DNA from 2 places in the Streptomyces sp. OZ13 genome. Region 2 is predicted to be linked to the other one. Evidence: riboswitches for the same ligand, from Rfam matches in the RefSeq annotation. Region 2 holds a riboswitch; the other holds the start of a gene.
What was found. A riboswitch is a leader RNA that binds a small molecule or an ion and turns the genes downstream of it on or off. The one in region 2 is predicted to bind S-adenosylmethionine.
Positions count from the first base shown of each region.

Region 1: another riboswitch for S-adenosylmethionine. It lies ahead of ACTMTU_RS16595 (aminotransferase class V-fold PLP-dependent enzyme); the one in region 2 lies ahead of thrC (threonine synthase).

Region 1 covers NZ_JBQHCZ010000006.1:5,931-20,463, forward strand. The annotation lists gene qcrB (cytochrome bc1 complex cytochrome b subunit) at 1-1,102, shown strand, start outside; gene trpD (anthranilate phosphoribosyltransferase) at 1,241-2,305, shown strand; SAM riboswitch class IV at 2,381-2,498, shown strand; gene ACTMTU_RS16595 (aminotransferase class V-fold PLP-dependent enzyme) at 2,715-4,103, shown strand; partial or broken gene ACTMTU_RS16600 (glycerate kinase family protein) at 4,064-5,265, opposite strand; gene ACTMTU_RS16605 (SLC13 family permease) at 5,262-6,692, opposite strand; gene ACTMTU_RS16610 (response regulator transcription factor) at 6,779-7,438, opposite strand; gene ACTMTU_RS16615 (ATP-binding protein) at 7,435-8,877, opposite strand; gene ACTMTU_RS16620 (small hydrophilic protein) at 8,849-9,157, opposite strand; gene ACTMTU_RS16625 (Lrp/AsnC family transcriptional regulator) at 9,308-9,589, opposite strand; gene ACTMTU_RS16630 (rhomboid family intramembrane serine protease) at 9,586-10,317, opposite strand; gene ACTMTU_RS16635 (hypothetical protein) at 10,467-10,709, shown strand; gene ACTMTU_RS16640 (NYN domain-containing protein) at 10,747-12,111, shown strand; gene ACTMTU_RS16645 (NlpC/P60 family protein) at 12,434-13,459, shown strand; gene ACTMTU_RS16650 (NlpC/P60 family protein) at 13,729-14,533, shown strand, end outside.
Region 2 covers NZ_JBQHCZ010000019.1:26,991-41,523, forward strand. The annotation lists gene ACTMTU_RS30960 (alpha/beta hydrolase) at 1-1,347, opposite strand, end outside; gene groL (chaperonin GroEL) at 1,571-3,193, opposite strand; gene ACTMTU_RS30970 (cold-shock protein) at 3,581-3,784, opposite strand; gene ACTMTU_RS30975 (MoaD/ThiS family protein) at 4,221-4,496, opposite strand; gene thrC (threonine synthase) at 4,546-5,853, opposite strand; SAM riboswitch class I at 5,871-5,998, opposite strand; gene ACTMTU_RS30985 (glucosyl-3-phosphoglycerate synthase) at 6,172-7,140, shown strand; gene ACTMTU_RS30990 (hypothetical protein) at 7,179-7,661, shown strand; gene ACTMTU_RS30995 (alpha,alpha-trehalose-phosphate synthase (UDP-forming)) at 7,719-9,176, shown strand; gene otsB (trehalose-phosphatase) at 9,394-10,248, opposite strand; gene ACTMTU_RS31005 (DUF3263 domain-containing protein) at 10,259-10,537, opposite strand; gene ACTMTU_RS31010 (extracellular solute-binding protein) at 10,604-11,830, opposite strand; gene ACTMTU_RS31015 (ROK family protein) at 12,164-13,096, shown strand; gene nagA (N-acetylglucosamine-6-phosphate deacetylase) at 13,096-14,298, shown strand; gene ACTMTU_RS31025 (1-phosphofructokinase family hexose kinase) at 14,416-14,533, shown strand, end outside.

The DNA.
Region 1 (14,533 bases), on a different contig from region 2:
TGTCCGCTTCACGCAGGGCGCGATCCTGGCGACGCCGATCGTCGGCACCTACCTGTCGATGTTCCTGTTCGGCGGCGAGTTCCCCGGCCACGACATGGTGGCGCGGTTCTACTCGATCCACATCCTGCTGCTGCCGGGCATCATGCTCGGTCTCGTGGTGGCCCACCTGATCCTGGTCTTCTACCACAAGCACACCCAGTTCGCGGGCCCCGGCCGTACGAACAAGAACGTCGTCGGCATGCCGCTGCTGCCGGTGTACATGGCCAAGGCCGGAGGCTTCTTCTTCCTGGTCTTCGGTGTCATCGCACTGATCGCGGGCATGTTCACGATCAACCCGGTGTGGGCGCTCGGCCCGTACCGCCCGGACCATGTGTCCACCGGCGCCCAGCCCGACTGGTACATGGGCTTCGCCGAGGGTCTGGTCCGAGTGATGCCGGGCTGGGAGATCAACCTGTGGGGCCACACCCTGGTCCTCGGCGTGTTCATCCCGCTGGTCCTCTTCGGTCTCGTTCTCGCGGTGCTCGCGGTGTACCCGTTCATCGAGTCGTGGATCACCGGCGACAAGCGTGAGCACCACATCCTGGACCGGCCGCGCAACGCTCCGACGCGTACCGCGCTGGGCGTGGCCTGGGTGACCGGTTACGTGATCATGCTGCTCGGTGGCGGAAACGACATCTTCGCGACGCACTTCAACCTGTCGATCAACGCGATCACCTGGTTCGTGCGCATCACGTACTTCGTCGGACCGGTCCTCGCGTTCATCATCACCAAGCGGATCTGCCTGGGTCTGCAGCGGCGCGACAAGGACAAGGTGCTGCACGGACGCGAGTCCGGCATCATCAAGCGCCTGCCGCACGGTGAGTTCGTCGAGGTGCACGAGCCGCTGGCGCAGGGCGACCTGTACAAGCTCACCGCGCACGAGCAGTACAAGCCCGCGGAGATCGGCCCGACCGTGGACGAGAACGGCGTCCGCCGCAAGGTGAAGCTCACCGAGAAGCTGCGCGCCAGGCTCAGCAAGAGCTACTACGGCGAGCACAACCAGATCGACAAGCCCACCGCGGACGAGTACAAGGAGATCACGAGCGGCCACGGCCACCACTGATCGCCCGACGGACACGTCCGGCAGACACGTCGCCACAGCGAAGGGCCCCGTCCACTCGATGGACGGGGCCCTTCGCCGTGCCCGGGGCTGGATAGGGTGGGATCCATCCCTGTCGGCTTGTGGACCCTGGAGCGGACCATGAACGTTGTGACCCCAGTAGGCGGCGACAGCGTGGCGGCCCACTCCTGGCCGAGCGTGCTGAACGCCCTGCTCGAGAACCGCGACCAGAGCGCGGACGCGACGGCGTGGGCCATGGACCGGATCCTCAGCGGCGAGGCCACCGACGCGCAGATCGCCGGCTTCGCGGTCGCCCTGCGCGCGAAGGGCGAGACCGTGGAGGAGATCACCGGTCTGGTGCGGACGATGTACCGCCACGCCAATCTGATCGAGGTGCCCGGGGGATGTGTCGACATCGTCGGCACCGGCGGCGACGGCGCCAAGACCGTCAACATCTCCACCATGTCGGCGATCGTCGTCGCCGGTACGGGCGCGAAGGTGGTCAAGCACGGCAATCGCGCCGCCTCCTCCGCGAGCGGCGCCTCGGACGTCCTGGAGAAGCTCGGCGTCAATCTGGAGCTGACCCCGCAGCGGGTGGCAGAGGTCGCGGCCGAGGCGGGCATCACCTTCTGCTTCGCCGTGAAGTTCCACCCGGCGCTGCGGCACGTCGCCATGGCGCGCAAGGAGCTGGGCATCCGGACGGTCTTCAACTTCCTCGGCCCGCTCACCAACCCGGCGAAGGTCACCGCCCAGGCGACCGGCGTCGCCGACGCCCGGATGGCGCCGATCATGGCCGGGGTGCTGGCCGAACGCGGCTCGTCCGCACTGGTCTTCCGCGGCGACGACGGCCTGGACGAACTGACGACCACCTCCACCTCCCATGTCTGGGTGGTGCGGGACGGCGCCGTGCGCGAGGAGACCTTCGACCCGCGGGACATCGGCATCGAGCTGGTCCCGGTCGAGGCGCTGCGCGGCGCGGACGCCTCGTACAACGCCGATGTGGCGCGCCGGCTGCTGGGCGGCGAGACCGGGCCCGTGCGGGACGCCGTGCTGCTCAACTCGGCGGCGGCGCTGGCGGCCCTGGAGCCGACCGACGGCACGCTGAACGAGCAGCTGGCGGCCGGTGTGGCACGGGCGGCCAGGTCGATCGACTCCGGCGCGGCGAGGGCCGCGCTGGAGCGCTGGGTCGAGGCCAGCAACTCGTAGACGGCCCCTGGGCGCGGTCCGGATGGTGGACCGCGCCCTTGCGTCCGCCGCGACGTGTGGCAGGATGCTGGCCAAGGTCATGAGTGACAGCGATTACGGCCCCGGCCCGCTGTCCGGCAACCCTCCGTCCGTGGCGGGGTGCCCCGGGTGAAGACCAGGCCGCAGGCAGCGAGGTCTGTGGCAAGCGCGGACCCCCGCGGCGTCATCGACCGCCGCGTCCCTGGGGTCCTGGTCCTCAAGGGAGCAGTCTCGTGAGCAAGCGAATGCGATAGGGCGTCTGCGCCCCTTCTTCAACACCCTCCGCACGGCGTCGCCGTGTGCCGAGGCGACCCCGTATCCGGGTCCTGAAGCCGATTCGCCTTTCTCCCCCTACCTTCGGTGGGGGTACCCCCAGCTGGGAGATACCGCCATGTCCGTGTACCCGAACGCCGCCGAGACCGCTGTCGCCGACGCCGCCGGCCCGTCCCTCTGTGCCCCGCTGCCGGTCCTCGGCCGGGACGTCACCGTCCCGCTCGTCACCGGCGGCGAAGTCACCTACGCGGCCCTCGACTACGCCGCGAGCGCCCCGGCGCTGCAGCGGGTGTGGGACGACGTGGCCGCGTACGCCCCGTACTACGGAAGCGTGCACCGGGGTGCCGGGTACCTGTCGCAGCTGTCCACCGACCTGTTCGAGAACAGCCGGGCCGTGGTGCACGAGTTCCTCGGCTGCCGCGACGGCGACCAGGTGGTCTTCACCCGGTCCACGACCGACTCGCTGAACCTGCTGGCCGCCGCGCTGCCCGACGGCTGCGAGGTGTTCGTCTTCGAGACCGAGCACCACGCCTCGCTGCTGCCGTGGAGGGATGCCCGGGTGACGTACCTGGACGCGCCCCGCACGCCCGGTGACGCGGTACGGACGCTGGAGCACGCGCTCGCCCACCGAGACCCCCACGGTCCGGCGCTGGTCTGCGTGACGGGTGCGTCCAACGTGACCGGTGAGCTGTGGCCGGTGCGGGAACTCGCCGCGGCGGCCCACGCGCACGGCGCCCGTATCGTGCTCGACGCGGCCCAGCTCGCGCCCCACCACCCGCTGTCCGTCCAGGAGCTGGACGTCGACTGGGTGGCCTTCTCCGGGCACAAGCTCTACGCGCCGTTCGGCTCCGGTGTGCTCGCCGGCCGGGCGGACTGGCTGCGCGAGGCGGAGCCGTACCTCGCCGGCGGCGGCGCCTCGCGCACCGTCGCACGGCGCGCCGACGGCGGGGTGGAGGTCGAGTGGCACACCACCGCGGCACGGCACGAGGCAGGCTCGCCCAACGTGATCGGCGTCTACTCGATCGCCGCCGCCTGCAAGGCGCTCACTGAGGCCGGTTTCGACCGGCTGGTCGCCCGCGAGCAGCACCTGATCGCCAAGGTCCGGGAAGGTCTCGCGGAGGTGCCGGAGGTCCGGGTGCTGTCGCTGTTCGGCGACGACTCCCCCCGCGTCGGTGTCCTCTCCTTCGTGGTGGACGGCTGGAACAGCTCGCACTTCGCCGCGGCACTGTCCGCCGAGTACGGCATCGGCGTCCGTGACGGACTCTTCTGCGCCCACCCGCTGGTGCGCACCCTGCTGGGCAGCGACCCGCAGGACGTCGGCGACTGCGGCGCCCCGGAGGCCGGGCCGGGGGAGAGGTCGCTCAACGCCATCCGGGTCAGCTTCGGCGCGGGTACCCCCGACGAGCACGTGGAGAGGTTCGTGCGGGCCGTCAAGGAGCTCGTCCGCGACGGCGCGCAGTGGAAGTACCGCACAGAGGACGGGCGTTGCGTGCCCGATCGCGGCTGACTCAGGCCGCGAGCCTGGTGCCCAGCAGCACCATCCGCAGCGCGCGTTCGGCCGCGTCGGCGAGGAACTCGCCGGCCCGGTCCAGCGCTTCCGGCAGCGGAACCGGCGCCGGCACGATCGACCCGTAGGCGTCCACGCCCGCGGCCCTGACCTCGTGCACGCCGTGGCCGAGCGTCCCGGCGAGGGCCAGCACCGGCACTCCGGCGGCCCTGGCACGGTGGGCCACCTCCGCCGGGATCTTCCCGCGTACGGTCTGGTCGTCGAGCGCCCCCTCCGCCGTGATCACCAGGTCGGCACGGGCCAGCCTCGCGTCCAGGTCGACATGGTCCAGCAGCACGTCGAAGCGGGGCAGCAGCCGGGCGCCGAGCGCGGCCAGCCCCGCGCCGAGCCCGCCCGACGCGCCCGTGCCGGGAGCGGTCCGCAGGTCGACGGCGGCAGGCAGGGCGGCGGTGAGGTGGACGGCCCAGTGCTCCAGCGCGGCCGAGAGCTCCTCGACCTGCGCCGGGGTCGCGCCCTTCTGCGGGCCGAAGACCCTGGCCACGCCGTGCTCGCCGCACAGCACGTTGAACGGGTTGCAGGCCACCAGGATCCCGGCCGCGGAGATACGGGGGTCGAGGCCGGCGCTGTCGATCCGCGCGAGACGCCTCAACTCCCTTCCTCCCGGCCTCAGCTCGTGCCCCTGGTCGTCCAGGAGCCGTACACCGAGGGCCTGGAGTGCGCCCGCGCCGCCGTCGGAAGTGCCCGAGTCGCCGCAGCCGACCAGGATCCGCCGGGCACCGGTGTCCAGCGCGGACCGGATCAGCTCACCCACGCCGTACGTGGTGGTGGCGCCCGGGTCCCGGCGGTCCGGCGGCACCAGGGCCAGTCCGGCGACCGCCGCCATCTCGACCACGGCGGTGCCGTCGCCGAGCACGGCGAAGTGAGCCGGTACCGGAGTGCCGAGCGGTCCCGTGGCCCGGCGGCGCACCAGCCGGCCGCCCGTCGCCGCCGCCAGCGCCTCGGCCGTGCCCTCACCGCCGTCGACCAGCGGGACGAGGTCGATCTCCGCGTCGGGCGCGACCCTGCGCAGCCCCTCCGCGATCGACTCCGCGGCCTCACGGGCCGTCAGGGACTCCTTGAAACCGCTGGGTGCGACGGCGATACGGATGGGGGTACGGCTCATGGCTGGGTCTCCAGAAGGACGGGCACGCCGAGCAGCGGCCAGACGGTGAGGGCGAAGATCAGCACGACGGCGGCGCTGAGGGGCGCGAGGAGCCCGGACAGCCGCAGCAGATCGCGCGGGGTGAAGGTGGGCACACCGTCCGGCGGGTCGGCGAAGAGCGTGACCGGCTTGGCGGAGGCGGGCAGCGTGTGGCAGAACCCGGCCGCCGCGGTGGACGCCAGGGCCGCGGCGACCGGGTTGACCCCGGCGGCGACGGCGGCGGCCACCACCAGCGGCACCAGCACGGACGAGCGGGCGGAACGGGACTGGAGCACGAGATGCGCGGCGGTGCTGACCACCACGATCACGGTGAGGAACAGCCACGCCGGCAGGTCCCCGGGCAGCCCGCCCACCAGCCATCCGGCCGCCCCCGACTCGGCCAGCGCCACCCCCATCGCGGTCGTCGCGGCCATGAACAGCAGCAACGGCCAGGGCACCGTCCGCAGCCCGTCCTTCAGCCGCACCGTGCCGAGCGCCGGCGATGCCGCCACCACCGCGCCGATCAGGGCGACCACCGCCGGCGGTACCCCGTGCAGCGGCTCGCTGCACCACAGCGCCACCACCGTGCCCAGCAACAGCAGGCACCGTGTCTCCGCGGTGGTCAGCGGACCGGTCACCGCCGTGGGGGAGTGCTCCTGGAGCAGTGCGGGGGTGATCCTTACGGGCCCCCGGCGCTCCGCACGCGAGGTGGTCGTCAACAGCACGGTCTCCGCCGCCAGATGCGAGGAGACCACTGCCAACGGCAGGCCCAGCAGCAGCCATTCGACGAAGCCGAGCCGCTCGCCGGTCTGCTCCCACAGCACGCTCACCGTGATCAGATGCGCGCCCGCGCCGATGAGGGTGGCGACGGCGGACAGCAGGACCACGGTCGGGAACAGCAGCGCCAGCATCACCACCAGTCGCCTCCGGTCGGCGAGCGCCTTGGCGAGGGCGAGGAACACCGGCATGGCCAGCGCGGCCCGGCCGGACGTGGCCGGCACCGCGAACGCGGTGACCACCAGCGCCGCGGTCGTCAGATGCACCAACTGCCGTACGGTGCGCGCCCCGCCGACGAGGAAGGCGGCCGCCCGGCCTGCCAGGCCTGTCCTGGCGACGGCGGCGGCCAGGACGAACGCGCAGATCAGCAGCCAGACCGTCTCGTCGCCGAGGGTGGCGAAGAGGGTGTCGGCGCTGATGACGCCGGTCGCGGTGAGCGCCAGCCCGGCCCCGAGCGCGACGTAGGTGTCGTCGACGGGTGCGGCGATCCAGGCGCAGGTGGCGAGGGCGAACACGGCGAGCGTGAGCCGTGCTTCACCGTTCAGCGACGGGAAGACGGTGGGGACGGCGAGCAGCGCACAGACACTGAGGGCCGCGCACAGCCGGACCGCCTGGCGGATGGGGAGGGTCACGACGAACAGTCTTGGAGCGCGCCGTGAGCCGCCGATGAGCCGCGGATGAAGGAAAGTTCATCCGCTGACACACCCTTTGCATGCTTCTACGGCATTCGGTAGCCCATGCCCCGTACCGTCTCCAGCCGTTCGGCGCCGAGCTTCTTGCGCAGCGCCCGCACATAGACGTCCACGATGTTGGAGCCGGGGTCGAAGTCGTAGCCCCATACGTGGGAGAGGATCTGCTCCCGGGACAGCACCTGACCGGGATGGCGCAGGAACAGTTCCAGCAGCACGAACTCACGTGCCGTCAGGTCCACCGTCCGCCCCGACGCGCGCGCCCGCCGGGTCCGCAGGTCGAGGCTGAGATCGCCGCTGCGCAGGACCGTGACCTCGGGGGCGCGGGCCGCGGTGCGCAGCCTCAGCCGTACCCGCGCCAGCAGCTCCTCGAAGCGGAACGGCTTGGTCATCCAGTCGTCGGCGCCGCCCTCGAGGCCGGCGACCGTGTCCCGTACCGAGTCGCGGGCGGTCAGCACGACCACGGGCAGCGTCACCCGGGACTCCCGCAGCTCGCGCAGCACGGTGAAGCCGTCGCGGCCGGGCAGACCGATGTCCAGCAGCATCAGGTCGAAGCCACCGGACAGGGCGTGGCCGAGAGCGGTGTCGCCGTCGACGGCGACCGTGGTGGTGAAGCCGTTGGAGCGCAGCCCCTTCTCGACGAAGGAGGCGATCCGCTCCTCGTCCTCGGCGATCAGAATGCGGTTCACAGCGCGTCCTCCATGACGAGTACGAATGTCGCCCCTCCGCCGTCGGTGCGGCGCAGCTCGACCCGGCCGCCCCGGTGCCCCTCCGCGATGGCGCGGACGATGGACAGGCCCAGCCCCGCGCCGCTGGTGCGGGCGCCGCGCCGGGCGGTGCCGCGCCGGAAGCGCTCGAAGATCACCCCGGCGTCCTGCTCCTGCACACCCGGCCCGCTGTCGGCGACGTACAGCTCCAGCCGGCCTTCGAGCGCGCGGGAGCCGATCCGTATCCGGGCGCCGGGGACGGTGTGCTGCACCGCGTTCTGCGCCAGCTGGACCATGGCCTGGGTGATGCGCTGCGGATCGAGCACCGCCTCGCGGTCCGCGACCTGGTCCAGCACCCAGTCACGCTCGCCCAGCGCCCGCGCCTTCACGAAGACGTCGGCGGTCAGCTCGCCGAGCTGGACCGGCTCGGGACGGATGAAGTCCGGCCGCTCGGCCTTGGCCAGCAGCAGCAGGTCCTCCACGATCCGGCTCATCCGGTCGAGTTCGTCGGTGACCAGGCGGACCGTCTCGCGCTGCTCGGCCGGGTCGTCGCCCATGACCTCCAGGTGGCCGCGCACGATGGTGATCGGGGTGCGCAGCTCGTGCCCGGCGTCGTCGACGAACTGCCGCTGCCCCGCGAAGGCCCGCTCCAGCCGGTCCAGCATGGCGTTGAACGTCTCGGCGAGCGCGGCGATGTCGTCACGGCCCTGGACCGGGATCCGCTGGGTCAGGTCCTGCTCGGTCAGCTGCTCGGCGGTCGCCCGGACCACTCGTACGGGTGCCAGGATGCGGCCGGCCACCACCCATCCGATGCCGGTCGTCAGCAGCAGCGCCACACCGGAGATCACGAGCAGCGTGCGGTACGCGTCGTCGGCGATCGAGCGCTCGCCGTCGGCGTGGAACGCGACGACGAAGGCCGCCGGGTGACCCGGCCGGGCGGAGTCGATGGGCACCTTCGCCCAGCGCACCTCGCCCGCCGGCCGCTCGAGGACGCCGGAGGATGCCTTGGAGTCCAGGATCGCGGAGAGGGAGGTCCGGTCGGGGTGCAGCGCGACGGAGGCCCGGATGTCGCGTGACTGCCGTATGACGTGGAGGCTCTGCCCGGCCGGGCGGGTCAGTCCGAGCAGTTCCTCGTCGGGATCGGAGTACTGGCGCTGGAGGAAGACCCGCAGCAGCTTCTCCGGGTCGGTGAAGGTGCGGCCGGTGTCCGGGTCGACGCCCTGGGGCACGAAGTTCCCGAACTCCTGGGTCTCCTGGGTGAGCAGCTGGTTGATCCGGTGGTCGATGTCCCGCAGCAGCAGTGACCGGGTGGTGGTGGCGACGGCCGCTAGGGCCACCGTCATCATCAGGAGCAGCCAGAGCAGAATGCGGACCCGCGCGGAGATCCGGCGGTCAGTTCTCTTCACCGGTGTCGTCGTCATCGTCGTCGTCGGTGGCCGCAGGACCCGGCACGACGGCGTCGCCGGTGGGGCGCGGGCTCGCGGGCGCGCCGCCGGGGCTGTCCGAAGCGCCGGCCGAGGGGGTGCCGCCGGGGGTGGCGGACGGCGCGGGTGAGGCGGGACGCGGCGTCGCGTCCAGCTCGACGGCCGGTGGCACCCGGGGCGTTGCCGGGGCGTCGGTCAGGGCGTAGCTGGTGGCCGCGATACCGAGCGGGATGGCGACGACGGCGGCGAGGGTCGCCATGCGATGGGTGAATGCCATACCGGTCATCCTCGGAGCCTGGCGGAAAGCCCGGATGAGGCGCGGATGAGGATTCCTTCATGAACGGCCCCGGTGCGTCGCGGCCGGGTCCGGCCCACGGTGCGCCCCGGCCGGTTCCGTGCCCGGACGGCCCCGGCCGCCGGACCGGACCTACGCGTCCAGCCCGATGGCGAACGCCGCCTCCAGGTCGTGCTGCGAGTAGGTGCGGAAGGCGACATGCGTGTCGGTCCCCTCGACACCGGGGATCTTGCTGATCCGGCCGGGGATCACGTCCGCCAGGTCGTCGTGCCTGGCCACGCGCACCATGGCGATCAAGTCGTAGGTACCGGTGACGGAGAAGACCTCGCTGACGCTGTCCAGCGCGGCGATCGACTCGGCGATCTCGGGGATGCGGTCCACGCTGGTCTTGATGAGCACGATCGCGGTGATCACGGCTGGCTTTCTCCCTCGGTCGCTGCGGATGCGTTCACTCTAGTCCCACGCCCGTAGCGGCCCCACGCGTAGACGAAGCCCGCCCCGAAGCCGACCAGGTGCGCCAGATACGCGACGCCCGGCCCGCTGCCGGCGCCCCTGGCCGCCAGCCACTGAAGGACGAACCAGAAGATCAGCACCGCCCAGGCGGGGAATCGCAGCGGCAGGAAGAAGAGGAAAGGGAACAGGCTGGTCACCCGCGCCCTCGGGAAGAGGAAGAGGAACGCCCCGAGGACGGCGGAGATCGCCCCGGAGGCCCCCACCAGCGTCTGCTCGGAGTCGGCGTTGACGACCGCGAACGCGAGCAGCGCGAGATATCCGGCCCCGACGTAGAAGAGCACGAACTCCAGCTGCCCCATACGCTCCTCCGCCATGGCGCCGAAGACGAACAGGAACAGCATGTTCCCCAGCAGGTGCAGCCAACTGCCGTGCACGAAGAGCGCGGTGAGCGGAGTGAGCAGGGCGTCCGGGGAGCCGGCCGTCAGCTCGGCGGGGATCACGCCCCAGCGCTCGAAGTACCCCGCCTGGGCGACGAGCAGCCGGTCACCGAGGCCGTACACGGGGTTGAAGCCGGACACCGGGCTGATGAGGAAGATCGCGCAACAGACCGCGATCAAGCCGTATGTCACCGTCGGCCCCGAGGCCGCGTTCCTGAGCGCTTTCCTGGCCGTGCCCCACCTACTGATCATGGACAGAGCATGGCGTAGCAGGACCGAACGGTACAGAGTGCCTCGCCGCGACATCGGGTACCTGCGAGGCCGTAGGGTTACAGGCAGTACATCCGCAGTTCGACGGCGCACCGCGGTACCGCACCCGCATGAGACAAGAGGACGGCACGATGACGACGGTTCCCTCGCCGACCGCCGAGACCAGGTGGCGCTGCACGCTCTGTGGCAATCTGACGCGCTTCGACGTCACACGCTCGTCGAAGGTCGTCGAGTACGTCCATCTGGACCTGGCGGGTGAGCCGACCGTGGAGGAGCGCGAGGTCGTCAGTGAGACCATCGAGTCGGTCCGATGCCGCTGGTGCAACGCGGTGGACCAGATCGAGCTGGTGGACAGGCCGGGAGCCGGTTCCTGAACGGAGCGGCCCCCATGGGTGGTAGGGGTGACGGATCGTGGAGCAGCCTGAGAACGGCGGCGGGCCGGCCGGTGCGGCCGGTGACGCCGCCGAGGCGCTCGACCGCCCGCTGCCGGAAGGTGTGAGGCGACGGGTCGTCGCCCTCGTCTCCGACGCCTTCGGCGGCCTGACCGTCGCCGAACTGCCCGCCCAGCTCCGGCAGTACGCCCGGTTCACGCCCACCCGGCGCGCCAAGTTCGCCGGGAACGCGATGGCCGCCGCGCTCGAGGGGGACCCCCTCTTCCGCCAGCGCATCGGCGAACGGCTCGGCAAGGCCCAGCCCGAGCTGGTCAAGGCGCTCGAGTCCGGATCGCCGCCCGCCGCCGCGGACCCCGCGGACGTGGCGGCGGCCGCCTATGTGCTGCGTCCCGCCGGCTGGGTCAAGATGGTCGCCGCCGCCGGCGAGGAGGCGCAGCGGGCCGACGCCGAGCGGGCCGACGAGGCCGGGCGGCGCGAGCTGGACCGGCTGCGCGAGGAACTGGCCCAGGCCCGCGACCAGATCAGGTCGGAGACCGAGCGGCTGCGCGCCGAACTCGACAGCGCCCGCAAGGAGAACGAGTCGCTGCACCGCAAGCTGCGCAGCGCCCAGGCCGATCTGAAACGCGGCGAGGCCGCCCTGCGCCACCGGGACGCCGAGATCGACGGTGTCCGGGCCCAGGCCGCGGCCCAGGTGTCGGCCGCCGAGAGCGAGACCCGGCGGCTCAAGGCACGCCTGGCGGAGGCCGAGTCGGCGGTCGAGGCGGGCCGCCGGGCCGCCCGCGAGGGTCGTTCCGTCGAGGACATGCGACTGCGGCTGCTCCTGGACACGGTGCTCGACGCGGCCCAGGGGCTGCGCCGCGAGCTGGCCCTGCCGCCCGCGGGCATGCACCCGGCGGACACGGTGGACGCCGTGGAACCGGGGCGGATGTCGCCCAAGGACATCGCGGCACGGGCCCTCTCCGAGACGGATCCCGCCCTCCTCGACCAACTGCTGGCGCTGCCGCAGGCGCATCTCGTCGTCGACGGCTACAACGTCACGAAGACCGGCTATCCGACGATGCCGCTGGAGAAGCAGCGGCTGCGGCTGCTGGGCGGCCTGTCGATGCTCGCGGCCCGGACGGGCGCCGAGATCACCTGCGTGTTCGACGGGGCGGAGCTCGCCGCTCCGGTGCTGCTGGCGCCGCCGCGCGGGGTGCGGGTGCTGTTCTCCAAGGCGGGTGTGACGGCGGACGAACTGATCCGCCAGCTGGTGAGGGCGGAGCCGCCCGGCCGGCCCGTGGTGGTCGTCTCCACCGACCGGGAGGTGGCCGACGGCGTCGCGAAGGCGGGGGCCAGGCCGGTCGCGTCCGCCTTGTTGCTGAAGCGGCTTTCGCGCGTCTCGTAACTCCGGCGGCATATGCCCGATTTCGGGTCTCCGCAGGTGGGACGCTGCGTCAAGTCTCCATTACTACACGTGTGATGAGAGTAAAGAATGGGCTCCCTGGGTAAGATTTTTCCTGTGAGGATTTGAAGTGATCACAGGAAGGTCACTAAGGTCGGGGCTCGAACCTTCGCGCGGTTGATCGCCCATCCGGGGCGACAGCGAAGGAACCGCCGAGTTCGTGCAGTTCGACCCCATTTCCCCCAGGGACCCGATGCGCGGACGCCGGGGATTCGCGTCCCCCCACTGCCCGGTAGGCGGCTCGAGGAAGAAGGAGCTCGCCTTCGTGGCGTCCCACCGTCGTCCCAAGCAGCCGAGCCGCACCCGCGTGACCGTGCTCACCGCGACCGCCGCAGCGGCCGTCGCCCTGACCGCCCAGACCGCCCAGGCCGAGCCGAAGCCGAGCAAGAGCGAGGTCAAGGAAAAGGTCGACAAGCTCTACGAAGAGGCGGAGAAGGCCACCGAGAAGTACAACGGGGCCAAGGAGCAGCAGGAGAAGCTCGACGAGCAGATCGACGCGCTGCAGGACAAGGTCGCCCGCGGGCAGGACGAGCTCAACACCCTGAGGGACAGCCTGGGTTCGGTGGCGAGCGCCCAGTACCGCACCGGTGGCATCGACCCCTCCGTGCAGCTCTTCCTCTCCGGTGACCCGGACACCTACCTCGACAAGGCCTCCGCGCTGGACCAGCTCGGCGCCAAGCAGACCGAGGCGATCCAGGAGATCCAGGCCAAGCAGCGCACCCTCGCGCAGCAGCGCCAGGAGGCCCAGAGCAAGCTCGGCGACCTGGCCGAGACCCGCAAGACGCTCGGCGAGAAGAAGAAGGAGGTTCAGGGCAAGCTCGCGGAAGCGCAGCGGCTGCTGAACTCCCTCACCGCCGCCGAGCGCGCCGCGCTCGCCGCCGACGAGAGCCGCGCGAACCGCGCCAGCGCCCGTGTCGACCTCGGCCCGGCCGTGCCCGCCTCGCAGCGCGCGTCCGCCGCGTTCGCCGCCGCGCAGTCCCAGATAGGGAAGCCGTACGTCTACGGGGCGTCCGGCCCGAACTCCTTCGACTGCTCGGGGCTCACCTCCTGGGCGTTCGCGCAGGCCGACGTCTCCATCCCGCGCACCTCGCAGGCGCAGGCCAACGCCGGCACCCGCATCTACTCGCAGAGCCAGCTCAAGCAGGGCGACCTGGTCATCTTCTACGGCGACCTGCACCACGTCGGCTTCTACGCGGGCAACGGCCAGGTGCTGCACGCCCCGCGGAGCGGCACCAACGTGCGCTACGAGTCGATCAACAACATGCCGTTCCAGTTCGGCGTGCGTATCTGACGCACGGTCGGACGGACTGCCGCCCAGGCAGTCGGACGGATCGTTCGGCGGGTCCTCGCACCCGCCCGAACGGGGGAATTCGTCCCCTTCGTACTGACGCGACGCCCCGCCGGTGACCTGTGGTCTCCGGCGGGGCGTCACTCTTTGTGCCCGCCGGGGGCTTTGGTCACCTCGTGTTCACCCGGTTACTCTCTGCCGCGCATCGAACCCGGTTCCCCGGAAGTCCCGGCGGAACCGCTGCGAAAGTCCTGCGGAAGGGAGCGCGGCACGTGGTGTCCCACCGCCGACCCTCACAGCCCGGCCTCACACGGAGTGCCCGGGGCACCGTCCTGTCCGCGGCGGCGGCCACGGCCGCCGCCGCCCTCGGCGCCGGTGCCGCACCGGCCGGTGCCGAGCCGGGAACTGGCGCGGAGGCGACCCGGGCCAGGGTCGACCGGCTCTACGAGGAGGCCGAACGGGCCACGGAGCGCTACAACGCCGCGGGCGAGCGGGTCGAGAAGCTCCACGAGCAGGTCGAGCACGCGCAGGACAGGGTGGCCCGCAGCCAGGAGCGGATCAACCGGATGCGCGAGGCGCTCGGCTCCGTGGCAGGCGCCCAGTACCGCTCCGGCGGCATCGATCCGGCGCTGGCACTGCTGCTCTCCCAGGACCCGGACGGCTACCTCGAGGCGGCGGCGACGCTGGACCGCGTCTCCGAACGGAACTCCGCCGCGCTGACCGACCTCCGCCGCGAGCAGCGCGACCTCGGCCAGGAACGCACCGAGGCCGCACGCGACCTCGCCGAACTGGAGCGCAGCAGAAGCGCGGTGGCGCGCCACAAGCGCACGGTGGAACGCAAGCTCGGCGATGCGAGACGTCTGCTGAACGCGCTGCCGGCCGGCGAACGGGAGGCGTACGACAGGTCCTCGCGCTCCGGGCGCGACGACCTGGCGGGCATGGCCGCACTGCCCGGACTCCCGGCCGCCTCCCCGCATGCGGCGGCGGCCATGGCGGCGGCCCGCAGCGCGGTCGGCCGCCCCTATGTGTGGGGCGCCACCGGGCCCACCGGCTTCGACTGCTCGGGCCTTGTGCAGT
Region 2 (14,533 bases):
CGCGCCCGCGAGCGGGGTGGCCACGTCACGGTCGTTCTGGACGAGGAGGACGTTGGACGGGCCGTGCGGCGTGACGCGGACGGGCCGCTCGGTGGGGCCGAGGTCCCAGAAGGCGCACGGCATGACGTTGACGGGCATCCCGGCCGTCAACGGGTGGCGCTCACGACTGTCGGCCACGGCCTTCTCGTAGGAGGCCTGGTCGTCCCCCCAGGCGTCCACGTCGTTGCAGATGGTCGCGGCCGACGCCGCCACCGTGTTCTGCATGGCCTCGTCCGGCAGCGTGTTCGGGGCCGGCAGCGCGGCCCCGGAGCGGGCGGCGGCGATCAGGCGGGCGACGACCGGGAAACGCCTGGGCGAGTAGAGGCTGTCGAGCAGCGTCTGACGCAGCACGTTGCCGTTCAGCTCCTCGGGGTTGGCGCCCGGCCAGGGGATCGGCGCGCGGTCCAGGCGGGCGGCGAGGGCGAGGAAGAGGGGCCGCACCTCCTCCGGTGTCGCCGCCAGCCGGTCCGGGTTGGCGGGATCGGCGGCCCAGGCGGCGAAGTCGGGGAAGACGTCCTCGACGCCGACCGCGTAGTTCGCCAGCCAGCCCCGCGCGACCCGCTCCGGGTCGGGGTCGTCGTTGCTGTCGAGGATCCAGCGGTCGGTGCGGTGGGGGAACATCTGCGCGTAGGCGGCGCCGGCGTAGGTGCCGTACGAGACGCCCCACGCGGACAGTTTCCGCTCCCCGAGCGCCTCCCGGACGCGGTCGATGTCGCGCGCCTCGTTGCGGGTGCTGACGGTGCGCAGGACCTCGCCGCCGTTCTCGGCACAGGCGTCGGCGAGGCGACGGCCGGCGGCGACGTTGTGGTCGACGGAGCCGTCGGGCGCCGGCCAGGGGCGCAGCCGCTCCATGGCGAGGTCGTCGTGCGGGAGATCGCAGCTGACGGGTGCGGACCGGCCGACGCCGCGCGGGTCGAAGCTGACGACGTCGTACGCGTCGCGCACCGACTGCGGAAGGGCCTTCCCCCGCCGGGAGGGCTCGTGCAGACCGGGGTTGCCCGGTCCGCCGGGGATGATCAGCAGCGTGCCGCGCCGGGCCTCGGGCTTCTCGCTGCGCAGCCGGGACACGGCCAGCGTGATGTGCGGCCCGCGCGGCTCGGCGTGGTCCAGCGGCACGGACACCGTCCCGCACTCCTGGCGCGGGTCGAGCCCGGTCCCGGGGCACGGGCCCCACCGGACTGCCGACGCCGGCCGGGCGGTCGCCTCTGCGGACGGCGCGGGGAGGGCGACCAGCGCGGTCGCGAGGGCGGGCAGCGTCAGCGCGACGGTGACGGCGGGCCGGAGACGGAACGTTCGAGTGATTGCCATGGCACGACCCTCCCGGATCCGCGCGCCCGGCCCCACGGGACCAACTCCCGTATCCGGCAGGGGGTTTGCCCCACCCGCTCGGGCCGGTCACCCCCAGGTCGGCTCCGGCGGCGGTCGTGGGCGTACGTCCTGCCCGTGCGCCGCCGGGGAACGCCCGAGGGCGGCACCCCCGTGCAGGGGTGCCGCCCTCGGTGTGAAACCGGTCTGCCGATCCGCGAGCGGATCAGAAGTCCATGTCACCGCCCGGCATGCCGCCCGGAGCGGCCGCGGCGGCCTTCTCCGGCTTGTCGGCGATGACGGCCTCGGTGGTCAGGAACAGCGCCGCGATGGAGGCCGCGTTCTGCAGAGCAGAGCGGGTCACCTTCGCGGGGTCGATGATGCCCTCGGCGATCATGTCGACGTACTCACCGGTCGCGGCGTTCAGGCCGTGGCCGACAGGCAGGTTGCGCACCTTCTCGACGATGACGCCGCCCTCGAGACCACCGTTGACGGCGATCTGCTTGAGCGGGGCCTCCAGCGCGAGCTTCACGGCGTTGGCGCCGGTCGCCTCGTCGCCCTGGAGCTCGAGCTTCTCGAAGACCGAGGAGGCCTGGAGCAGGGCCACGCCACCACCGGCGACGATGCCCTCCTCGACGGCCGCCTTCGCGTTGCGAACGGCGTCCTCGATGCGGTGCTTGCGCTCCTTGAGCTCGACCTCGGTCGCGGCGCCGGCCTTGATGACGGCCACGCCGCCGGCCAGCTTCGCGAGGCGCTCCTGGAGCTTCTCGCGGTCGTAGTCCGAGTCGCTGTTCTCGATCTCGGCACGGATCTGGTTGACGCGACCCTGGACCTGGTCGCTGTCACCGGCACCGTCGACGATCGTGGTCTCGTCCTTGGTGATGACGACCTTGCGGGCGCGGCCCAGCAGGTCCAGGCCGGCGTTCTCGAGCTTGAGGCCGACCTCCTCGGAGATGACCGTGCCGCCCGTGAGGATGGCGATGTCGTTCAGCATGGCCTTGCGGCGGTCGCCGAAGCCCGGGGCCTTGACGGCGACGGACTTGAACGTGCCGCGGATCTTGTTGACGACCAGGGTCGACAGGGCCTCACCCTCGACGTCCTCGGCGATGATCAGCAGCGGCTTGCCGGACTGCATGACCTTCTCCAGCAGCGGAAGGAGGTCCTTCACGTTGCCGACCTTGGAGTTGACGATCAGGATGTACGGGTCGTCCAGGGACGCCTCCATACGCTCCATGTCGGTGGCGAAGTACGCCGAGATGTAGCCCTTGTCGAAGCGCATACCCTCGGTGAGCTCGAGCTCCAGACCGAAGGTCTGGGACTCCTCGACGGTGATGACGCCTTCCTTGCCGACCTTGTCCATGGCCTCGGCGATGAGCTCACCGATCTGGACGTCAGCGGCGGAGATGGAGGCGGTGGAGGCGATCTGCTCCTTGGTCTCCACGTCCTTGGCCTGCTCGAGCAGGGCACCGGAGACGGCCTCGACGGCCTTCTCGATGCCGCGCTTCAGGGCCATCGGGTTGGCGCCGGCGGCCACGTTGCGCAGGCCCTCACGGACGAGCGCCTGGGCGAGAACGGTCGCGGTGGTCGTACCGTCACCGGCGACGTCGTCCGTCTTCTTGGCGACTTCCTTGACCAGCTCGGCGCCGATCTTCTCGTACGGGTCCTCGAGCTCGATCTCCTTGGCGATGGAAACACCATCGTTGGTGATCGTGGGGGCGCCCCACTTCTTCTCGAGGACGACGTTGCGACCCTTGGGGCCAAGGGTGACCTTGACGGCGTCGGCGAGCTGGTTCATCCCGCGCTCGAGACCGCGCCGTGCCTCCTCGTCGAACGCGATGATCTTGGCCATGTGAAGTGGTCCTCCCGGACTGGGGTGGATTGCTTCGGATCGCATCCGGCGCCCGCGACGGACGGCCTGCGCGCCTTGTGGTTCCTTGCCCCACCCGGCTCGCGGGCCTCACCGACCCGATCCAAGTTCTGTCACTCTCACTGGGAGAGTGCTAACGCCAATGATTAGCACTCGACCCATGAGAGTGCAAGCGCCTTCGAGCAAGGCCGCCCGGTGGAGGGCGGTCGGGCGAGGGGTTGGCCCAGGCTTCCTCGAGGGACGCCGCGGCCGGCGCCGGCGCCCGCGGCAGTGTCCGGACACGCGTGAGGGGCCCGCTTCCCGGTGGCCGGGAGGCGAGCCCCTCATGCGTGAGTGCGTCGGTGGCCGATCGCGCCTCGATCAGTTGGATCAGACGGCGAGCTTGACCATGTCCGCCTGCGGACCCTTCTGGCCCTGCGAGATCTCGAATTCGACTCGCTGACCTTCTTCAAGGGTGCGGTAACCGTCCATCTGGATCGCGCTGTAGTGGACGAAAACATCCGCACCACCGTCGACCGCGATGAAGCCGTACCCCTTCTCCGCGTTGAACCACTTGACGGTGCCCTGAGCCATGCCTAACTCCCCTATTACTGGCCCTTGCGCAGGACCGCACTTCGCGGACCCGGGTCAGACCTCCACCCCAGCAGGAGGGGTGTGCGCCGGAACGCGTCGACCGCGGCTGAATGTATCTGCCCAACTGCCCTCTGCAACAGGTCAATCGGACGAGAAATCTGGGCAGTACCGAACGACCGATCCGTGTCAATTCATGGAATTCCGGGGCAAGTCGGGCCCGGCAAATAACGCCTAAGTGGCAATTCGATCGCATGGTTCGGCCGCATTCTTGCGGAAGTTGAAGGCATTCTCGAGCGGCCGGCGAAGGGGGCTTCCCAAACTCTACCGCGCTCAACCATGCAGAATTGCCCCCTCCGCTTCTCTCGCGGAGGGGGCAATTTCAGTAACTGCGGGTAAATCTCTGGGGAGAGCTCAGCGGCCGCTCCTCCTGTATCCGTCAGCCGCCGGCGACGGCGGGAATGATCGACACGCCCGCACCGTCCGGCGTGGCCGTCTCCAGGCCCTGCTCGAAGCGGACGTCGTCGTCGTTCACGTACACGTTGACGAACCGGCGCAGCTTGCCCTGGTCGTCCAGGACGCGGGCGGCGATGCCCGTGTGGTTCTTCTCCAGGTCCGCGATGACCTCGGCGAGGGTCGTGCCCTCCGCCGGGACCTCGGCCCGGCCGCCCGTGTACGTACGGAGGATGGTGGGGATGCGGACGTTGACGCTCATGTTCGTCACCTCTCGGCGGAGTACGGCGTGGCAGTGCGGAGCAAGGTTCTCAGTGGGCGGCCAGGCCCGCGTCGCGGAACGCGTCCAGGCTCGGGCGGATGACGGCGGTCGCCTGCGAGGTCTCCGCGACGGCGTCGAGGGTCTTGAGACCGTCGCCGGTGTTGAGCACGACGGTGGTGAGCGCCGGGTCGAGCAGGCCCGCCTCGATCAGCTTCTTCGTCACACCCACCGTCACGCCACCGGCCGTCTCGGCGAAGATGCCCTCGGTGCGGGCCAGCAGCTTGATCGCGTCGACGACCTGCTCGTCGTTCACGTCCTCGACGGCCCCGCCCGTGCGGCGCGCGATGTCCAGCACGTACGGGCCGTCGGCCGGGTTGCCGATGGCGAGGGACTTGGCGATGGTGTTCGGCTTCTGGGGCCGCACGACGTCGTGGCCGGCCTTGAAGGCGGTCGACACCGGCGAACAGCCCTCGGCCTGGGCGCCGAAGATCTTGTACGGCTTGTCCTCGACGAGCCCGAGCTTGATCAGCTCCTGAAGACCCTTGTCGATCTTCGTGAGCTGGGAGCCGGAGGCGATCGGGACGACCAGCTGGTCCGGCAGCCGCCAGCCCAGCTGCTCGCAGATCTCGTACGCGAGGGTCTTGGAGCCCTCCGCGTAGTACGGGCGGAGGTTGACGTTGACGAAGCCCCAGCCCTCGCCCAGCGGGTCGCCGATGAGCTCGGAGCAGAAGCGGTTCACGTCGTCGTAGTTGCCCTCGATGCCGACGAGCTCGCCGCCGTACACCGCGGCCATGACGACCTTGCCCTGCTCGAGGTCGTGCGGGATGAACACGCAGGAGCGGAAGCCGGCCCGCGCGGCGGCGGCGCCGACCGCGCCCGCGAGGTTGCCCGTGGAGGAGCAGGACAGGGTGGTGAAGCCGAAGGCACGGGCGGCCTCGAGGGCCTGGGCGACGACCCGGTCCTTGAAGGAGTGCGTCGGGTTGCCGGAGTCGTCCTTGACGAACAGACCGCCGGTGACGCCCAGTTCGCGGGCGAGGTTGTCGGCCTTGACCAGCTTGGTCCAGCCCGGGTTCAGGTTCGGCTTGTCGGCCACGTCGGCCGGGACGGGCAGCAGCGGGGCGTAACGCCAGATGTTGGCCGGGCCCGCCTCGATCTGCTTCCGGAGCTCTTCGGGGCTGCCGCTCGGCAGGTCGTAGGCGACTTCGAGCGGCCCGAAACACTCGGCGCAGGCGAAGATGGGACCGAGTTCGAAACGCTGTCCGCACTCGCGGCACGAAAGTGCGGCGGCGGGGCCGAGGTCCACGGCGGTGGACGAGGTGGCGGAGGTGCTGGTGCTTGCGACGGTCTGCGCAGCCATGATGGCGAGGCCCTTTCTCCTCATCTTCCTCGTGACGCACTTCGCCACGAGACGGAATTGGCACCTTCCCCACCGTGACCTCGCGGTCGGCGGGAGGGTTGCCGGGGCTTCAACGGGCCGTTCCCTCTGCCCCTCTGGATGAGCGGTATGGCTCCGGACGTGCGGTCCGGGCGTTTGTGTGCCGGGACCCCCCGAGATGCGAGGGTCCTTCGCGTTGCTCAAGACTGTAACCGAAGCCCCGGACGCTTGAGATAGTCGTCCGACCCGCGAGATGGATCACACGACCGACTGTCGATCGACTGTCAAGGGAGACGCGAAGTGCTCGATGAGGTGGCCCGCTGGCTGAGCCGGCGCTCCTGGTCCGCGTCCGATCGCTCCCTCGAGAGGCTGATGTCCGCCAAGGCCAGGCAGGGCACGACCGTCAGCGTCGTGCTCCCCGCGCTGAACGAGGAGGCGACCGTCGGAGAGATCGTCACGATCATCCGCCGGGAGCTGATGGAGAACACCCCGCTCGTCGACGAGCTGGTCGTCATCGACTCGGCCTCGACCGACCGCACGTCGGAGGTGGCCGCGGCCGCCGGCGCCCGGGTGGTGCACCGGGACGCGATACTGCCCGGCCTGCCTGCGGTGGCCGGCAAGGGCGAGGTGCTGTGGCGGTCGCTGATGGCGACGGGCGGTGACATCGTCTGCTTCTGCGACGCGGACCTGCGGGACTTCTCCGCGGACTTCGTCTCCGGCATCGTCGGCCCGCTGCTGACCGAGCCCGACGTCCAGTTCGTCAAGGCCATGTACGACCGTCCGCTGGGCGGGGGCGCCGCACCGGGCCCGGACGGCACCCCGGCCCAGGGCGGGCGGGTGACCGAGCTGATGGCCAGGCCGCTGCTGAACCTGCACTGGCCGCAGCTCGCCGGGTTCGTGCAGCCGCTGGGCGGCGAGTACGCGGCACGACGCTCGCTGCTGGAGCGGCTGCCCTTCCCCGTCGGATACGGCGTCGAGCTCGGGCTGCTCGTCGACTCCCTGAACCTGGTGGGCCTGGACGCGCTGGCCCAGGTCGACGTCGGCACCCGCAAGCACCGCCACCAGGACGGGCAGGCGCTCGGCAGAATGGCCGCGACGATCTACCGCACCGCCCAACTGAGGCTCGCCCGCCCGCATTTGGTGCGCCCGTCGATCACGCAGTTCGAGCGTGTGGGGAACGGCTTCGTGCCGGTGACCCACCCGGTGGACACCGAGGAGCGCCCGCCGATGCTCGAGATCAGTGAGTACGCGGCGCGTCGCGCCGCATAAGCAGGACCGACCGGTCATTTTGCCTACATTTCCCATGTATGGGACTTATGGGATTTCTTGTTCTGTCGTTCCCCGGATCTCCGGGCGGCCGCGGCAGGCACCGCAAGGAGACGCCCTCCGGCGGCACGGAACGGCTGACCCGGCTCCTCGGCACCCTGGCGGTCACCGCAGCCGCCGTGTTCGGACCGGCCGTCCCCGCGATGGCGGTGCCTGCCGGGCCGGCGATGCCGGGAACGCTCCCCGGTGAGCAGCCGGCGGCCCGGACCGCTCCCGGCGCGGCCGAGCAGCGGACGGACGGCCACGCCGAGGACGCGCCCGCCGCGGCCTCGGACGCCGGCGGCCCGGAGGGGTCCGCCGGCGGGACCGACGGCCTCCAGGGCCGGGAACCGGTCCGTCACGTGGAGATGGCCCGCACCGGCGGCACGGCGGAGCAGCTGTGGCTGCTGGGCGGCGTCGCGCTGAGCCTGACGGCGGCCGGCATCATCGCCGTGGCCGCCACCCGCGGCCGCCGCGACCACTGACCTGCGAGGCGCCGTACGCACGTTTGAGCTTTTGCGGTACGGGCTAGATTTCGGCACATGGTCTCCGACGCAGCCCAGATCCTCGTCGCGTCCAACCGCGGCCCTGTCTCCTACGAGCTGAACGAGGACGGAGAGCTCGACGCCCGCCGCGGCGGTGGAGGACTCGTCTCCGGCCTGTCGGCCATCGGCTCGGACGCGCAGTCGCTGTGGGTGTGCGCGGCCCTCGGCGACGGCGACCGCGAAGCGGTCCGGCGCGGGGTCGGCGAACCCGGTGTGCGGATGCTCGACATCGACGCCGGCGTCCACGCCGACGCGTACAACGGCATCGCGAACTCCGTGCTGTGGTTCGTCCACCACATGCTGTACCAGACGCCCCTCGAGCCCGCCTTCGGCCGGGAGTTCCGGCGCCAGTGGGGCGCCTACCGGATCTACAACCGGGCCTTCGCCGAGGCGCTCGCCGCGGAGGCGGCCGACGACGCCGTTGTTCTCGTGCAGGACTACCACCTGGCCCTGGTGCCGGGAATGCTCCGCGAACTCCGTCCCGACCTGCGGATCGGCCACTTCTCGCACACCCCGTGGGCGCCCCCGGAGTATTTCGCGATGCTGCCCGGCGACATCGCGGAGGAACTGCTGCTCGGCATGCTCGGCGCCGACCGGCTCGGGTTCCTGACCAAGCGGTGGATGCGGGCGTTCCAGAGCTGTGCCGCCGCCGTCCTCGCGCCGTACGACGGGACGTCGCTGTGGCCGAAGGACCAGGAACCGAGCTTCGAGTTCCGCATGCCCGGCCGCGGCCGTCACCGGACCAGGCTCGGGGTCCACGGGCTGGGTGCCGACGCCGATTTCCTGCGTGAGCGGGCCGCGCGCCCCGATGTCGACGAGCGGATGACCGCCCTGCGGAAACAGGCCGGCGAGGGCCGCCGGACGATCGTGCGCGTCGACCGCACGGAACTGTCCAAGAACATCCTGCGCGGCCTCCAGGCCTACCAGGAGCTGCTGGAGGAGCACCCCGAGTGGCGCGAACGCGTCGTGCACATCGCGCTCGCCTATCCCTCACGCCAGGACCTCGAGGTCTACCGCCACTACACGGCGGAGGTCTCCCGGCTCGCCGACGAGATCAACACCCGGTACGGCACGGCCGGCTGGACGCCGGTCGTCGTGCACGTCAAGGACGACTTCGCCCGCTCGCTGGCGGCGTACCGGATGGCCGACGTGGCCCTGGTCAACCCGATCAGGGACGGCATGAACCTGGTCGCCAAGGAGGTACCCGTCGTCACCGACCTCGGCTGCGCCCTGGTCCTGTCACGGGAGGCCGGCGCCCACGAGGAGCTCGGCGAAGACGCGATCACCGTCAACCCGTACGACATCAGCGGGACGGCGGCGGCGCTCCACGAGGCGCTGACCATGTCCGCCGACGAGCGGGCCGAGCGCTCCAAGCGCCTGGCGGCGGCAGCGACCGCGCTGCCGCCGCGGCAGTGGTTCCTCGACCAGCTCCGGGCCTTGCGCGAGGAGGGTTAGGCCCTGCCCGGGCGGACAGGACCGAGGGTCTTTCGTTTGGATCAGGCCGGATCAGGGAGCGGGGTCTGGTGCGTGCGATCGCAAGGCGGAGGAGGGAGGCATGGCGGAGCCATGCCGACCGACGACAACGCGGCGTGGGGGCACCTCCCGTGCCCGGAGGGCTACGGGGGAGTGCGTGCCAGACCACGCGAGCCCGGCATGATCCAAACGAGAGGCCCTAAACGCGCCGGGCCAGGGAGGCCAGGAAGTCCGCCAGCTGCGCCGGTCCCGGGAGCACCAGGTCGGCGCGGTCGGCCAGTTCGGGGACCTCGTTGCCGCTGCACAGCAGCAGTCCGGGCACACCGTCGGAGCGCAGCTTCTCGACGGCGCCGTAGGCGGCGAGGTCGCCCAGGTCGTCGCCCGCGTACAGCACGGACCCGGCGCCCACTTCCCGCACGTACTCGGACAGCGCGACGCCCTTGTCGACGCCGGGCGGGCGCAGCTCGAGGACCATGCGTCCCGGCTCCACGATCAGGCCGTGCCGGGAGGCGAGCGCGGCCAGGGGCTCACGCAGGGCGTCGAAGGCGGCCTGGGGGTCCTCGGCGCGGCGGGTGTGCACCGCGACGGCGCGGCCCTTCTCCTCGATCCAGGTGCCCTGCCAGGCGTCGATCCGGTCGAGGAAACCGGGGAGCTCGGCCCGCACGGCCGCGACCCCGGGGTCGGGGGCCGGGGCGCGTACGGTCCCGGTGACCGCGTCCCAGCGCTCCGCGCCGTAGTGGCCGAGGACGACGAGATGGTCGAGACCGGTGACACCGGAGAAGCCGCCGTAGCGGACGGCGACCCCGGCCGGCCGGCCGGTGATCACCGCGACCGACGCCACCTTCGGCGCGAGCGCGGCCAGCGCGGGGACGGCGCGCTCATGGGCGCGGGCCTGTTCGGGGTCCGGCACGATCTCGGCGAGCGTGCCGTCGAAGTCGAGTGCGATCACGGCCTGCCCGGGCCGTTCGAGGAGTGCCGCGAGGCCTTCACGGCCTGCGGGCGTGGACGGCGTCGGCATGGAGTCTTCGGCTTCTGCAAACGGGGAGCTGCCCATGCCTTCGACCCTAGCGGCGACTTCTCCTCGCGTCCCTCACACGGCGAAGCCGGTTGACGGTGACCGGGTCGTGGGCGAGGGCACGGGCGTCGTCGAGCAGGGCGTTGAGCAGCTGGTAGTAGCGGACCGGGGAGATGCCGAGCTGCTCCCGGACGGCCCGCTCCTTGGCACCGGGGCCCGGCCAGGAACGGCGTTCCATGGCGAGGACGGCCCGGTCCCGCTCGGAGAGCTCCCGGGCCCCGGGCCGGTCGCCGGTCCGCTGCTCCTCAGGCGCCTGGTCGTCGGTCATACGATCCAACATATCGGTGCCCACCGACGCCCGGACCGCCCTGTGGACGACGCCCGGCGCGCGGAGTCACTCCGCGCTCTCGGCCGCCCTGGCGTCCTGGGAGATCCGGTCCAGCGTGCGGGCGGGGCTGCCGCCCGGGCCCACGGCGTCGCCGATGTTCTTCTTGATGTTCTCGCTGGCCGAGGCCCACGACGTCTTGCCCACCGGCGGCAGCACGGAACCCGGCAGCACCTCCAGGAACTCCTTGAGGTCCGCGTGGTCCGGGTCCTTCTTCATCTCCTCCTGGGCGGAGACCGTCACCGGCAGCAGATCGTTCTGCCCGGCGAACTCCAGGACGTTCTCGTCCGTGAAGAGGAAGTCCAGGAACTTGCCGATCTCCGCGCGGTGGCCGTTCTGCTTGAAGCCCATGATCCAGTCGGCGACGCCCATCGTCGTGTCGGCGGCGCCGTTCCTGCCGGGGAGCGCGACCTTGCCCACGTCGATGCCCGCCTTCTCCGCGGCCTGGAGCAGCGAGGGGTGGCCGTTGAGCATGCCGACCTCACCCCGTGTGAACGCGGCGAAGGCGTCCTTGCGGTTGAGCTTGCCGGGGGCGACCGGGCCGGTGAGCTTCTCGTCGACCAGGTTCTCCTTCAGCCATTCGAAGGTGGCGATGTTCTGCTGGGAGTCGATCGCGTACCTGCCGAGCTCGTCGGTGTAGCCGCCACCGCCGCTGAGCAGCCACATCATCGTCTCCGCCTGGGCCTCCTCGGGGCCGAGCGGCAGGGCGAAGGGGTAGTCGACGTCGGTGTTCTGCTCGAGCAGCTCCGCGTCCTCCTTCAGCTCCTCCCACGTCCCGGGGGCGCCGCTGATCCCGGCGTCCTCGAAGAGGTCCTTGTTGTAGAAGAGCAGCCGGGTGGAGGCGACGAACGGCAGTCCGTACTGGGTGCGCTTCATCTCGCCCGCGTCGGTGAGCGGGGGAAGGAAGTTGGACTGGACAGGGATGGAGAGCATCTGGTCGGCGGAGTACAGCTTGTCCGCCGCGGCGTAGTCGGCGTAGGCGCCTATCTGCGCGATGTCGGGGGCCTTGCCCGCCTTGACCATCTCGGCGACCTTGCGGTCCACGTCGTTCCAGGACTCGATCTGGACGTCGACCTTGATGCCGGGGTTCTCCGCCTCGAAGGCGGCCGTCAGATCGGCCCAGTACTTCTTGCTGCTCTCACCGCCGGCGACGTCGTAGTCGGCGGCCACCAGCTTGAGGGTGACACCGTCCCCGGAACCGCTGGAGCTGCCGCAGCCCGCGAGCGAAACCGTCATTCCGAGTGCGGCGACAGCCGCTGTCAGACCCAAGAAGCGCCGCTGCACAGCTCTTCCCCACCCTCTGCTACCTAGTACGTGTTGTCCGTTTGTCCCAGTCGGTCCCCCGCGACGTCCTGTGAGATAGGGAGCGATCTTTCCCCATCCGGCGTACAAGGTCTACACCACTGCGGTCTCACTTTCACAACGCCCGCACAGCCCCGCGCGGGGTACGCGGCGCGCGGGGGGCGCCCGTGGCGGGCCTCGCGCCCGGCCCACGCGGTTTGTATGGCGTGGCAACAATCTCGGCGAGTGGACTAGACCTTTACCCGTTGTACGCGCCAGACTGTTCCCGTGAGACACGTCATCGCCCTCGATGTGGGCGGCACCGGTATGAAGGCTGCCCTGGTCGGGGCGGACGGCACGCTCCTGCACGAGGCACGGCGGCCCACCGGGCGCGAGCGCGGGCCCGACGCCGTCGTGGAGTCGATCCTCGGCTTCGCCGCCGATCTCCGCGCCCACGGCCAGAAGCACCTGGGGCAGGCCGCGGAGGCCGCGGGCGTCGCCGTGCCCGGGATCGTCGACGCCGAGCGCGGCATCGCCGTCTACGCCGCCAACCTCGGCTGGCGGGACGTCCCCCTGCGGGAACTGCTGAGCCGCAGGCTCGACGGCGTTCCGGTGGCGCTCGGCCACGACGTCCGCACCGGCGGCCTCGCGGAGGGCCGCATCGGCGCCGGCCGGGGCACCGACCGGTTCCTGTTCGTACCGCTCGGCACCGGCATCGCGGGCGCCATCGGCATCGACGGCACCATCGAGGCCGGCGCCCACGGCTGCGCCGGCGAGATCGGCCACATCGTCGTACGGCCCGGCGGCCCCGCCTGCGGATGCGGGCAGCGCGGCTGTCTGGAGACGCTGGCCTCCGCCGCCGCGGTCACCCGGGCCTGGGCCGGCGCCGCCGGCGACCCCACCGCCGACGCCGCCGACTGCGCCAGGGCGGTCGAGGCGGGCGACAAGGCGGCGACCAGGGTGTGGCAGGAGGCGGTCGACGCACTCGCCGACGGCCTCGTCACGGCGCTCACCCTGCTGGACCCCCGCACGCTGATCATCGGTGGCGGACTCGCCGAGGCCGGGGAAACCTTGTTCTCACCCCTTCGGGCGGCCGTAGAGGAACGCGTGACGTTCCAGAAGCTGCCCACGATCGTCCCGGCGGCCCTCGGGGACACCGCCGGATGCCTGGGCGCAGGGCTGCTCGCCTGGGATCTACTCGCCACGGAGGTAACCGCCTGATGGCCGCCAGCGCCGCTCGCGCCACGAGCACGGTCCACGCCAGGAGCCCGCACCATCCGCCGAGCACAGTCCTGGCCGGTGCCCGGGTGGTGCTGCCGACCGGGACCGTCGACAACGGACGCGTCGTCGTCGAGGGCACGAAGATCGTCACGGAGGCCTCCGCCGCGGAGGCGCATGTCCACGACCTTTCCGGCCACTGGGTGGTCCCCGGCTTCGTCGACATCCACAACCACGGCGGCGGTGGAGCCTCCTTCACCTCCGGCACCGCGGAGGACGTCCTGCGCGGCGTCATGACGCACCGGCGGCACGGCACCACCACACTGGTCGCCTCCACCGTCACCGGCGACATGGACTTCCTCGCCCACCGGGCCGGCTTCCTGTCCGAACTGGTCGAACAGGGCGACCTCGCGGGCATCCACTTCGAGGGGCCGTTCATCTCCCCGTGCCGCAAGGGCGCCCACAGCGAGGAACTGCTCCGCGACCCCGACCCGGCCGAGGTCCGCAAGCTGATCGACGCCGCGCGCGGAACCGCGAAGATGGTCACCCTCGCCACCGAACTGCCCGGCGGCATCGACTCCGTACGGCTGCTCGCCGAGCACGGAGTGATCGCCGCGATCGGCCACACCGACGCGACGTACGAGCAGACCCGCGAGGCCATCGACGCCGGCGCCACCGTCGCCACGCACCTGTTCAACGCGATGCCGGCGCTCGGCCACCGGGCCCCCGGCCCGATCGCGGCGCTGCTCGAGGACGAGCGGATCACCGTCGAGCTGATCAACGACGGCACGCATCTCCATCCTGCCGCGCTCGAACTGGCCTTCCGCAGCGCCGGCGCAGGCCGGGTCGCGTTCATCACGGACGCCATGGACGCCGCGGGCTTCGGCGACGGCCGCTACCAGCTGGGCCCCCTCGAGGTCGAGGTCAAGGACGGTGTCGCGCGGCTCGTGGAGGGCCATTCGATCGCGGGCTCCACACTCACGCTGGACACCGCCTTCAAGCGGGCCGTCACCGTCGACCGCATCCCGGTGGAGGACGTCGTCACGGCGATCTCCGCCAACCCGGCGAAGCTCCTCGGCGCGTATGACAGGGTCGGCTCCCTCGACCCCGGCAAGGACGCGGACCTGGTGGTCCTCGACGCCGACTTCGCCCTCAAGGGCGTGATGCGTCGCGGCGAATGGGTCGTCCGCCCCGAAGTGGGCTGACGGCGCGGCACCTCGCGGCAGGCGGTTGGACACCGGGTCTTGGGCCAACCGCCTTCCGTTTGGCATGATCAGGACCCGTACGAGCACGGCAAACGCGTTCTTCGGGGGTGTCCACGGGTGATCCTTACGGTCACGCTCAACGCCGCCCTCGACATCACCTACCGGGTGGCCGCCCTCACCCCGCACACCACGCACCGGGTCGGCGAGGTCGTGGAGCGTCCCGGCGGCAAGGGCC